4 regions of the Lysinibacillus sp. FSL W7-1291 genome follow, and region 3 is predicted to be linked to each of the others. Evidence: riboswitches for the same ligand, from Rfam matches in the RefSeq annotation. Region 3 holds a riboswitch; each other region holds the start of a gene.
What was found. A riboswitch is a leader RNA that binds a small molecule or an ion and turns the genes downstream of it on or off. The one in region 3 is predicted to bind thiamine pyrophosphate.

Region 1 (3,182 bases), 1.5 Mb from region 3:
ATGTTAGGATAATCGGTTTATCTTTTGTTACAATGACTGAATGTTCAATTTGAGCTACAAGTGATTTATCAGGTGTAATGAATGTCCAACCATCACCAGCTTCTACAATATGCTCTGCCTTCGCTGAGATAAACGGCTCAACCGCAAGCACCATACCTTCTTTCATAATTGTAGAATCCCATGCATCATAGTAATTTAAAATGTGATTCGGCTCATCATGTAAAGATTGACCTAAACCATGACCAGTTAAATTCATAATAACAGTTAAGCCATTAGCATTCGCCTCACGTTCAACTGCCTTACCAATTTGATTTAATTTAGACCCAGCCTTTACCTTTGTCATTGCTCGATCAAAGGCGCTTTTGGCAACGCGACATAGCTTTTCTTTGTCCTCATAGCCATCACCAACCACAAATGAAATACCAGTGTCAGCAAAGTAGCCATTTAATGAACCAGAAACATCGATATTTACAATATCCCCTTCTTGAATAACACGTTTTCCGGGGATACCATGCGCCACTTCTTCATTGACACTAATACATGTATACCCAGGGAAATCATATTCTCCCTTTGGACCAGATATCGCGCCAGCCTCTGCAAACATACGGCCAGCAATTTCATCTAGCTCCAATGTTGTAACACCTGGTTTTGTGGCAGCTTTCATCGCTTCACGAATTTCAGCACAAATGCGTCCTATTTTTTTAAAAGCTTCAATCTCTTCTTGCGTTTTTACAATCATGTATAACGTCCCTTTCATCTAATATCTATACTTTAATATAACATAACTTGTTATGCGTATAACGATAAACGCTTTAAATATTGTATGCTTCCTTACTTTGCGAAGTGCGCAAAGAGTTATTTGCGACAAAAAAGCCCCTTCACAAATGTGAGGGGCATGTTTTATGCTTTTCTTTGCATTAATTGTGGAGCAGCTGTGAATAAAAGAACGCCTACAATTGCCGTTAAAATAGTTGCTGGTAGCATATATGTACCATTATAGATGATGGAATAGATCCATGCATTTTGATCGCCAGCATATTCTGCAAAAAATACAGCGCCAGCCATCGTGTGGGCTGCATATCGTAAAAAGCCCGCAAGTACCGTACCTAATATAATGTAAAGTGCCATTTTTGTTTTGTTGGCATTTTTGGCAGCCGCCAACACGGGTCCACGCACAACCGCCGCTAATCCTACAACTGTGAAAGCAACACCATAATCAAGGAATCCTTGTAGCCAGTGCACAATCGTAGCACCAAACATGGTTTGCATTACACCCACGAGTAATCCAGTTGTTAGCCCTGCTACTAAGCCCCAGCGAAATGCTATTAACATAATAGGTACCATGACTAGACTAACAGAGCCACCTTGTGCCCATACTTTAAAGGAAACCTGATCAAGCACAAGACCGATTGCTGCAAATATCGCAATCTCCACAAGCATTAATAGTCTTTTTTTGTCCATATATATTCTCTCCTTTGTTCCGATGTAGGATACAAGAGCAGGAATAGAAATGCGCTGATATGTCTCTTTCTGACACCTTTTTATTCCCTCAAGAATGAAAAAACGATGCCAGGACAGAGCCTCACATCGTACTAGTGTCGGTTTCTATCCACATCCCTACGCAAGCGTTAACTTACAGGTTCAAAGAGTCAAGGCATTACGTGCCCAGTCTCAGCTGACATCATCAGCTCCCCTTGTGGTCGTTACATCTGAATTTATTTGAACATTCTCATTGTACGCAAAGGATAGAAGGATTACAACCTCTTCCATATATTATTTTTTTGAAACTTTGCTGTTTTTCATGCGTAAATATTACAAAAGGAGGTACAACTATGGAGAACCAAAAAATTTTATCTGCCTTTAGTTATTTAAGTATTTTCTTCGCCCCTTTTATCGTCCCATTAATTGTGTACATTATTACGAAAGATAGTGACGTAAAAAGACATTCAATTCGTGCACTTATCTCTCATTTAATTCCTTTTGTTTTCGGCATTCTGTTCTTTATTGTCTTTGTTTTTTCTACATTTAATTTGGATCCAACGTCCGGCAATAATACGATGTTGATTATTTGGTTCGTTTCGTTTGCCATTTATGCCATCGTCTCACTAGGAATTGTAATATGGAATATTATTCAAGCTGTTCGTGTTATTCGTTAATGTTTCATTTTTAAGCGAAACAGGTAGTAGTAATTGTAAAAGGAGCTGTTTTTGAATGAAAGTATCAAATGTTGTGAAAACCGCCGTAAAATTAGCACCTATTGTTATTCCTATCGTGAAAAAAGTAATGGCTGCAAAAAAAGGGACAACACCTACAGCCACCCCTCGAAAAAAATAAACAGCAGGCGTATTCCCTTGTTTTGGAAATACGCCTTTTATTTATTTCACTTCAAAGTGGGTTTGACTATGTCCATTCAATGTTTTTTCTACATGTAAGACCGCTGGCATCGCTGATTTTAATTCAGGCACATGAGAAATCACGCCAATCATACGACCAGAATCCTGTAAAGCAATTAATGTATCAATTGCTTTATTCAAAGATTCCTCATCAAGCGAGCCAAAGCCCTCATCAATAAACATGGTTTCAATATGAATATTCCCTTGGAAGCTTTGAATGACATCTGCCATTCCTAAAGCAAGACTTAAGGAAGCATTAAATTTTTCGCCACCGGATAATGTTTTCACATCACGTAATTGATCCGTATAGGCATCATATACATCAAGCCCAAGCCCACTTTGCTTCGCATGCTTTTCTAGTCTATCAGAACGTCTAAGCTCAAATTGACCATTTGATAAGTGATAAAGACGAATATTAGCGGCATCGGTAATTTGGTCTAAGTAATTAATTTGAATGTATCGCTCAAAGGACAGCTTTTTCGAATTTTGTCCGTTTAATAATCCATAGAGTTCCTTTACTCGACCAGCTTCTTGTTCAAGTAACTGAAGCTCTCTCGCTGTTTCTTCCACTTTTTTTATAAAGCCCTGGCATGCTTGTGCAAAACCATTCATCTGTTGCAAACGTTTAAATGCTTCCTCATACGCTGTACGAAGTTGTTCTACTTTTGCTTCCATCATCACTAAATCTTGCTTCTCTTTCCCTTGAAGATACATAGCCCCTTCAGTTATTTGGATTTTCAGGGTATGTACCTGTAAAGCATAGTCACTGCATACTTTGCGAAGTGCCTC
Region 2 (3,182 bases), 1.5 Mb from region 3:
GTTCGATTTATGATTTACAAAAGGCAAAGGATCGTTCTCATATTGTAGAAGGGTTAATTAAAGCACTCTCCATTTTAGATGAAGTGATTGCGACAATCCGTTCTTCTAACGATAAGAAGGATGCGAAGCTTAATTTACAAGCGAAGTTTGATTTTACAGAGGTACAAGCCGAGGCGATCGTTAGCTTACAATTATATCGTTTAACGAATACAGACATTACAGAGCTTCGTCAAGAACAAGACGAGTTAAATAAGTTGATTGCGAAGCTAGAAGGAATTTTACAAAGTGAAGCCAAGCTTGTACGTGTCATTAAACAAGAGTTACTAGAGATTAAGAAACGCTTCACAGAGCCACGTCGCTCGAAAATTGAGCAGGAAATAGAAGAAATTAAAATTACGCTAGATGTCCTTGTGCCAAGTGAAGAGGTTGTGGTGACGGTGACAAAGGATGGCTATATTAAACGTACATCCACACGTTCACATGCCGCTTCCAATGGTCAGGATTTTGCGATGAAGGATTCGGATTACTTATTGTATGAAGCAACCTTAAATACACAGCATCATCTGTTACTGTTCACAAATCGAGGCAATTATATTTACCAGCCTGTTCATGAGCTACCTGATATTCGCTGGAAGGATCTTGGACAGCATATTTCAAGTATTGTGCCAACAGGGGAAGATGAGTCTATTATTGCAGTGTATGGCTTTGAAACATTCGAACAGCCAAATACGTATATTTTAACAGCTACAAAAGATGGTCAAATTAAACGCTCCCCACTGGCAGATTATGCGGTGACGCGTTATTCGAAGCCAATAAAAACAATGAATGTTAAAGCGGGCGATGCGATGATCTTTGCATCGTTTGTGACAGATGATGTGGAACTGATGTTAACAACGGATACAGCCTATGCGATTCGTTTCCCACTGGAAGAATTACCAGTTACAGGGGTGAAAACAGGCGGTGTCAAAGGCATCACGCTAAAGGATGGAGAAGCCTTAGTCGGTGTCAATGTGCTACAGCCTGATGCTACACAATATGTGGTAATCGTCACACAGCGTGGAGCCGTGAAGAAAATGAATGTTGCAGAAGTTGAAGTGGCAAGTCGTGCAAAACGTGGTCTAAAAGTATTAACAGAATTAAAAGCAAATCCTCACCGTATTGTGGCAGTTATTCAAGCAACGAATGAGGAGCAAATAGTGATTGAAACGGAAAAAGGTGTACAAGAGCTCATTGATGTCCAAACATTGACGCGTGCTGATCGCCATTCCAACGGTTCGTTTAAAGTGGATATTGCAACAGATGGGGCTATTTCCCATGTTTTAACGGCTAAAAAAGAACAGAAACTAAGCTAATGATAAGCCCAGTCTCTTAGGAGTGCTGGGTTTTTTTACGAGAGCAGTCGTTAGTCAAAAATAGCATCTTGTCATTTTAGCGTAACTATGGGTATAATAATCAACGAAAAGTTCATAGCACAAGAATGTAGGGGGGCTAGTAGTTGCTAGCTGAGATTGTGTCCGATAGACGCTGACCCTTTGAACCTGATTTGGCTCGTACCAGCGTAGGGAACATCTATTCAAAAAAGCAAAGTTTTGAAGATTGATTGCAATACGTCTGGGAGGAATCCTAGGCGTTTTTTTATGTTTTCAAGCAATATCTTGCCAAACGCATACGCTTTCTTTCTGGTGACAACATTCAACCATGAACACTTTCACATTATCAACTGGGAGGACTTCGCATGAAAAAATGGTTATTTATTCTAGTGGCTGCACTTTTAACGTTAGTGGGCTGTAGTGACAAGGAGGACAAGCAGGCTACTGATCAGCTGAAAAAAGTATCAGTGGTCTTAGATTGGACACCAAATACGAATCATACAGGGCTGTATGTCGCAAAAAAACTCGGTTATTTTGAGGAGCAGGGCTTAGATGTTGACATTATTATGCCTGGGGAGGCAGGAGCCGATCAGCTTGTTGCTTCTGGAAAGGCAGAGTTTGGTGTGAGCTATCAGGAAGGGATTACACAGGCTCGTGTGCAAGATGTGCCTCTTGTCTCCATTGCTGCTATTATTCAACATAATACATCTGGCTTTGCTTCTATTGCATCAAAAGGTATTACATCACCAAAGGATTTCGAAGGTAAAACCTATGGCGGTTGGGGGGCTCCACTAGAGCAAGCTGTCCTACAATCATTGATGCAAACAGAAAAGGCAGACATTCATAAACTAGATATCGTCAATGCAGGAGATTTAGATTTTTTCACGATGATGCAAAAGGATATTGATTTTGCTTGGATTTATTACGCGTGGACAGGTATTGAAGCTGAGCTACGGGGTGAAAAGATTAATATGCTGTACTTAACAGATTATAGTGATCAGCTGGACTATTATACACCTGTTCTAGCTACAAATGAAAAAATGATCCAGGACAATCCTGACCTAGTTCAAGCGTTTGTGGCGGCTGCATCGAAGGGCTATGAATACGCCATAGCACATCCAAGTGAGGCGGCTGATATTTTAATAGAAGCGGCTCCCGATTTAGATCAAGCGTTAGTGCATAAAAGTCAGGAATGGCTAGCCGATAAATATCAGGATGATGCCAAGCAATGGGGAGAGCAAAAGCTTTCTGTATGGGAAAACTATGCAAAATGGATGTCTAGCAACAACGTGTTAGAGGGCGAATTTAATGCGAAACAAGCCTTTACAAATGATTTCTTACCTAAAAAGGAGGCCAAATAAGATGGCGAATTCATTAATCAGTGTTCAAATCATTCCAAAAACAGAGAAATTTGAGGATGTTATACCGTATGTCGATGCGGCGATTGCTGTGATAGATGCTGCTGGTGTGAAATATGAGGTACATCCGTTGGAAACGACGATGGAAGGTGAGCTGTCAATGTTGCTGCAAATCATTGAAAAAATGAATGACAAGATGATTGAGCTTGGTGCTATCAATGTCATTACACAAGTGAAAATATTATATCAGCCAACTGGTATAACTATGGATACATTAACGGAGAAATACCAGTAATGAAACAAGCTTTGCAAAAGGGAAGGACGATTATTTTTATCGCCTTCCTCTTATTCGTGTGGGAGCTCATTGTGCATGTGGCTGAAGTTCCTCATTGGTTATTACCTGCACCAAGTAGTATTTTGTTGGAAGCTTTTAAAGCCTATCAAACCTTTTTAC
Region 3 (3,182 bases):
GTCGGAAAAATTTAATTATTTTCGGTCTTATTGTGACAGGTCTTGCACAAATCGGTTTTGGCCTAGCCACAGACGTCTGGATGCTATTTTTAGCACGCTTTTTAGGCGGTCTAGGTTCCGCATTTGTTGCACCTCCTATTATGGCATTTGTAGCTGACGTTACTACCTACGAGGAACGTGGAAAAGGTATGAGTATGTTAGGTGCTGCTATGTCACTGGGCTTTATGATAGGGCCAGGAATAGGTGGTTTCTTAGCAAAGGTTAGTTTACATTTTCCATTTTTCACGGCAGGAGTTGCTGCCATACTTGCATCTGTTTTATCTTACTTTTTATTACCATCTACTAAACCAAACACTTCACATGACAAGCAAAAGCAAGAAAATCTGGCGAAGCAAATGGCTCGTTCCATACATATGCCTTATTTCGTTATGCTCATTATCATGCTCGTGTTCTCGTTCGGAATTGCCAACTTCCAAACAACCTTGTCATTATTTGTGACAGAAAAGTTTAATTACACACCCGTAGATATTGCGATTATTTTAGTTGTCGGTGGTGCTTTTGGGGTAGTTGTACAAATGTTTGTGATTACACCACTTTTTAATCGCTTTGGTGAAATGAAAGTTGTGTTAGTCAATTTATTTATTGCATCTGTTGCTATTTTCTTAATATTGTTTGTATCTGGCTTCGCTCTTATATTAGTTGTAGCAACTATTTTCTCTACAGCAACAACACTAATTCGTCCTGCTGTAAATACACTAATTTCAAAGCTTGCAGAGAAAGAACAAGGGTTTGCTGCGGGCTTGAATAATGCTTACATGAGCCTTGGCAATATGATTGGACCAGCCTTAGCAGGTTTACTATTTGACTGGAATATGAACAGTCCATATATTTTCGGATCTATCATATTATTAGCCTGCTTCTTCCTTGCACTCATCTGGACATTGAAAAAAGCACCTCATCTAATGCATCCTGATACGAAATAGTCAGAAAAATCATTGACTATTTTTAACATTATGTTACAGTAATGTTGGTTAATAAAATTGAATGATATTTACCACTAGGGGAGCCTTTAAAAGGCTGAGACGTATATGATGATGTACGGACCCTTTGAACCTGATCTAGTTCATACTAGCGGAGGGAAGTGGCGCTACTTGCTACTATCATTGTCTATGCAAGGCCGCTTCCTATTGTTTAAAGGAAGCGGCCTTTTAATTTCCCTCATGATTTTATTCAAGAGGAGTGAACCTTATGTCAATTCGTAAAATGACAATCATGGCTTTATTAGTAGCGATTGCTGTAGCAGGATCTACCTTTGTATCCATACCAACAGGCATCGCACGCGCCTACCCCGTTCAGCATGCTGTTAACGTAATAGGAGCTATTATACTAGGACCCGTGCCAACAGTTCTAGTTGCCTTTGTGACAGCCATCATTCGTATCTTTACTGGTACAGGCTCTCTTTTAGCGATTCCTGGTAGCGTCATTGGAGCATTGTGTGCGGCCCTTGCCTACAAATACAGTAGAAAATCATGGCTAGCAGGATTCGGCGAAGTTTTTGGCACTGGTATTTTAGCTTCACTTATTGCCGTACCCTATGCAAAATTGCTTATGGAGACATCCGTAGCCGCATTATTCTTCATGCCAGCCTTTTTAACATCAAGTACCATCGGGGCCATCTTAGGTGTTATGGTAGCTAGCACTTTGCGAAAATCGGTACTAGTAAAGAGCTTTAATTCTTCGCTTTATTGAGTGGTGCTGAGTGCTTTTTGATTTTGGAAATCCTTTAAGATGTGCGAGAAGATTTCTTTTCTAGTCTTTGAGCGGGGTTCGTTTCTTTATGAGCGTCTCTCTCCCCCGAGAAGCACTTTTCGAAGGCTGCACTGTGTCAATCACCTTTGCACCCCTTTCCTAGCGGAAACCACCATTTTTTAAAACCTCAAAGCATTTAAAAAAGCAGTGCAAAATGGAATGATTTTGCACTGCCTTCACTTTATTATGATCGTTTTTTCATACCCTTTAATAGCTGGGCTACGTTCGTGTCTTCTGCTTGTACAGGTTTCTCCTCAATTGGCTGCTCTTTTTTATTCGTTTTTGTTAGGAAACTCCAACCAAAACGTCTTATGGTAATATCCATAAAGAATAGAAGCATACTTGCTAAAAGAAGCCATGTAGCAATGTTTTGTCGATCCGCTCCTTTGGTTGTAAAGTCACGGAACACATCTTGTGGTTCTTTTAAAACGGCTCCCCCTGTTTGATTTGTTAACTCTTCAACCAGTTTTTCATTAACAGGGAGCAGTTCATACTCAGCACTATAAGGAACACTTAGGCCTGCCTGATAAATGGCCTGCTGCTCATCCGCTATACGGAAGAAAATCAATCCAGGTTCGGCCTGTACAACAGCTCGAATTTGGGAGGCTGAAATGGTTTCTAACTGAGTTTCTAACTCCTCCCCTGCTTCATTAACCGCTACAATGTCTAAAAATGCGGCTTCATTTGTAGGGTCTGTAATCATAAAGGAGCCATCAGCTTCTAATCTCACATCATAGGCAACATCATTATAGCTTGGCAACATTTGTGAAATAAGCGTCTGCCAAAATGTTCCCCAGTCCTGCCATCTTGCCCAATCTCCTGTCCATTTACCCGTTGAATCGGATGTAAAAGCAAATGTTTTACCGAGTCCATATTGCCATTGTGCTAACACAGGATCTTCCTTCTCACTTTCTGCAATTACGGTTGTCCCTTGCTTAGCTGTCGTTCCAATATAAGCATTCATTTGAGGGACGCCATTGGCAAATAGCGAATTCCATCCTGCGGCATTATAAATTGCTGGATAAAACGGATTATCCTCAATATAGGTACGAGAAATCATAGCTGTTTCACGAGATAAAATAGAAGGAATGGTTTGTTCATCAATGACATCATAGAACCGTCCACTACCCATATCACTAAGTGCTTCGAGTAAGTTAGCATCAGCATCTTGTCCAATCGCTACTGTTGATAAAGTGATACCATTTTCTTTTCCCTCAGCAATTAAATCCTCATAATTCCCAGACTGTGATTGCCCATCGGTTAAAAGAATAATATGTTTACGTTGAAGCTTTAAATCGGCGAGATTTTCATAGGCTTTAGCTAATGAACTATAGATTTCTGTCCCGCCTCCTGGTGTTACTGATAGAATGGTA
Region 4 (3,182 bases), 600 kb from region 3:
ACGATTAGGTAAGCCAAGATGCTCCTTCGGTGTCACATAGCAGAGCATCGCTGTACCAAACCAGCCAATCATCGCTGCACCAATAGCTGAGGTAATATGGTCATATCCTGGCGCAATATCTGTTGTTAATGGGCCCAATGTATAGAAAGGCGCTTCCTTACAAACTTCTAATTGCTTGTCCATATTCTCCTTTATCAAATGCATCGGTACATGACCTGGCCCCTCTACCATCACCTGAACATCATGCTTCCAAGCGATTTGTGTTAATTCACCCAGCGTTTCAAGCTCTGCAAATTGGGCCTCATCATTGGCATCTGCAATGGAACCTGGGCGTAAGCCATCTCCTAAAGAAAAAGCAACATCATATGTCTTCATAATTTCACAGATTTCCTCAAAATGTGTATAAAGGAAATTCTCTTGATGATGAAATAAACACCACTGTGCCATAATTGAACCACCACGTGACACAATGCCTGTTACACGATTTGCTGTAAGAGGTACATAGCGTAAAAGAACACCCGCATGTATCGTGAAATAATCAACCCCCTGCTCTGCTTGCTCAATGAGCGTATCACGATAAACTTCCCACGTTAAATCCTCGGCTATGCCATTTACTTTTTCTAAAGCCTGATAAATGGGCACCGTTCCCACTGGCACTGCAGCATTTCGAATAATCCATTCTCTCGTTGTATGAATATGTTTACCAGTCGAGAGATCCATAATATTATCGGCACCCCAGCGTGTAGCCCATGTCATTTTCTCAACTTCTTCTGCTATTGACGACGACACCGCGGAATTTCCAATGTTTGCATTGATTTTCACATGGAAGTTACGACCAATAATCATCGGCTCTGCCTCAGGGTGATTAATATTAGAAGGCATAATAGCCCGACCTGCTGCAATTTCTGAACGAACAAATTCAGGATCCATGTTTTCACGTATCGCCACAAACTCCATTTCCGGCGTTATCATTCCATTTCGTGCATAGTGAAGCTGTGTTACATTTTTACCCCTTTTTGCACGTAAAGGCTTCCGCTCCAATTCAGGGAAAACATTTTCTTTAATGCGCGGATCATCAACACGACGAAAACCGTTATCCTCAGGTTTAATCGTACGCCCCTCATATTCCTCAACATCTCCTCTTTCTTCTATCCATGCACGTCGCAAAGTAGGCAGACCCTTTGTAATATCAATGTGATAATTCGGATCTGTGTATGGACCACTCGTATCATATACTCGAATAGGGGCATTTTTTTCATCCCCAAAGCTACCAGTCGTTGGGCTTAATGCGATTTCACGCATAGGTACTAAAATATCTGGACGTGATCCTTCCACATACACTTTTTTGCTTCCTTCAAAGCTAGACATAATCGTAATGTTCTTTTCACTAACTACTGACATGAGCTACTTCTCTCCCTTAAATGTAATTTGATACAAGGACCGAAAATCTAGCTCACTCCAACAAATAAAGAAAGGCCGAATCCAAAATATTTTTTTGGATCCGGCCATGAATGTAAAGGTCTAGTAATTGCACACGACATACGATGCAATAGCTTCTTAACTTTCCCACGCTGGTATGAGCCAGATCAGGTCCAAAGGGTCAAGAAACTTCTAAGCGTTTCCCTCTCAGCCTGACTCATCAGACTCCCCTAGTTAATACTATTTAGTTTGATGCTAGTGTAGCAGATATTTCTAAGAGATGGAAGTTTTCCATTCAATATTTTAAAATTTTCATCCAACTAAGTAAATAATACTTCCGCAAGATAAATCACGATCGTTACTGTTAGACAGCTCACAATGGTTGAAAATAAAACAGTTTGCGCAGCTGTAGCTGATTCCACATCGTATTCTAATGCTAGACTAGAGCTATTGCGAGATGTTGGGAAGGCACTGGCTATAAACAGAGATTGTGCGACAACTCCATCTAACCCCAATACATAAATAATGACCAATGCTACAGCTGGTCCGATAACTAATCTTGTAAAACAGCTAACAAAAACAGTTTTATTAAACATAGATTTGATTTCAAGCTGTGATAATTGTGCGCCTAATGTAATTAAGGCTACAGCAATAAATCCATCTGCGACATGCTCTACAGGTATTTTGATAAACTGCGGTATACCAATATTAAAATAGTTCATAGCGACACCAATAATTAGCGCATGAATAATGGGCATTTTAAAGAAATCTTTGATGATTGTCATACCCGATTTCGTAGAGGAAATTAAATTGTACAAACCATATGTATAAGTTGTCATATTTTGAAATATAACGAGCATGACCTGAATGGCTACACCAATAGGTTGTGTTACAAAAATCATTTGGGCCACTGGAATACCATAATTTCCAGAGTTAATGAGCACAACACTATTTTTAAAGACGGCTGCCTCCGTTTTGGCCAAACCAAGCCCTTTCGCTAAAAAATGACTGAGTATCATTTGACTCCCAATAAAAAGCACAATAAATAACCCGACTTCTCCCAGAACAGACAGCTCTACACGTGTTTCATATAAATTCACAAAAACAGCGGCTGGCATAAAGCAATATGTAATAAGCTGAGACAATGCTTTTAAGTTAAAACGAAATTTCTTTTGTAGTATAGCGCCAAGTACAAGCAACACTAAAATAGGTGCAACAATTTGAAAGAAAATCATTCCGAGATACATCATATTGATGACCCCCTTCCCTTCATTATAGTAGTGCTGAATGGCTAACAGGTCAATGTCTCTTCCCTTCACCATTAAGAAAGACTGCCTATATATTTTAGGCAGCCTTTTTCTTTACGCTAGCTTAAATCGATTTACGACTTCTTGCAGTTCATTTGATATATCATTCATATTTTGAATAGACTCTGCTACTTTTAGTAACTCTCCTTGTTGATCCATTGCAGAAGCACTTACTTGTTCAGCAGAGGCAGCTGTTTCCTCTGAAATAGCAGATATACTTTGAATAGCCATAATTGCTTGATTTTTATGCTCTAACATACTAGATAACTTACTCATTAGTTCACTAATGGAAGCTGCAATTGAACGTGACAAGTCACTGCTATCTTTAAAGGCCATTTGTGTGCTTTGTACGGACTCATTTTGAGAATGCATTAAATCTGCATTCGAAGCAATAACAGCTACTGTCTGTTGGGAATTTTCGAGAATACTTTCTACCGTACTCTTAATAATTTCTGT

Region 1: it holds a riboswitch for thiamine pyrophosphate, as region 3 does, so the genes downstream of both, thiT (energy-coupled thiamine transporter ThiT) here and thiW (energy coupling factor transporter S component ThiW) in region 3, are expected to answer to the same signal.
Region 2: it holds a riboswitch for thiamine pyrophosphate, as region 3 does, so the genes downstream of both, NST76_RS11535 (ABC transporter substrate-binding protein) here and thiW (energy coupling factor transporter S component ThiW) in region 3, are expected to answer to the same signal.
Region 4: it holds a riboswitch for thiamine pyrophosphate, as region 3 does, so the genes downstream of both, thiC (phosphomethylpyrimidine synthase ThiC) here and thiW (energy coupling factor transporter S component ThiW) in region 3, are expected to answer to the same signal.

What each region holds. Positions count from the first base shown of each region.
Region 1 is NZ_CP151994.1:3,874,822-3,878,003, forward strand. Features, by position in the region: gene map (type I methionyl aminopeptidase) at 1-739, opposite strand, end outside; gene thiT (energy-coupled thiamine transporter ThiT) at 901-1,461, opposite strand; TPP riboswitch at 1,598-1,705, opposite strand; gene NST76_RS18880 (DUF4870 domain-containing protein) at 1,833-2,156, shown strand; gene NST76_RS18885 (hypothetical protein) at 2,212-2,334, shown strand; gene NST76_RS18890 (SMC family ATPase) at 2,376-3,182, opposite strand, start outside.
Region 2 is NZ_CP151994.1:2,366,107-2,369,288, reverse strand. Features, by position in the region: gene parC (DNA topoisomerase IV subunit A) at 1-1,352, shown strand, start outside; TPP riboswitch at 1,472-1,582, shown strand; gene NST76_RS11535 (ABC transporter substrate-binding protein) at 1,736-2,731, shown strand; gene NST76_RS11530 (thiamine-binding protein) at 2,733-3,023, shown strand; gene NST76_RS11525 (ABC transporter permease) at 3,023-3,182, shown strand, end outside.
Region 3 is NZ_CP151994.1:851,454-854,635, reverse strand. Features, by position in the region: gene NST76_RS03905 (tetracycline resistance MFS efflux pump) at 1-983, shown strand, start outside; TPP riboswitch at 1,050-1,157, shown strand; gene thiW (energy coupling factor transporter S component ThiW) at 1,249-1,749, shown strand; gene NST76_RS03895 (VWA domain-containing protein) at 1,994-3,182, opposite strand, start outside.
Region 4 is NZ_CP151994.1:246,575-249,756, reverse strand. Features, by position in the region: gene thiC (phosphomethylpyrimidine synthase ThiC) at 1-1,401, opposite strand, end outside; TPP riboswitch at 1,547-1,661, opposite strand; gene NST76_RS01140 (AEC family transporter) at 1,740-2,669, opposite strand; gene NST76_RS01135 (methyl-accepting chemotaxis protein) at 2,781-3,182, opposite strand, start outside.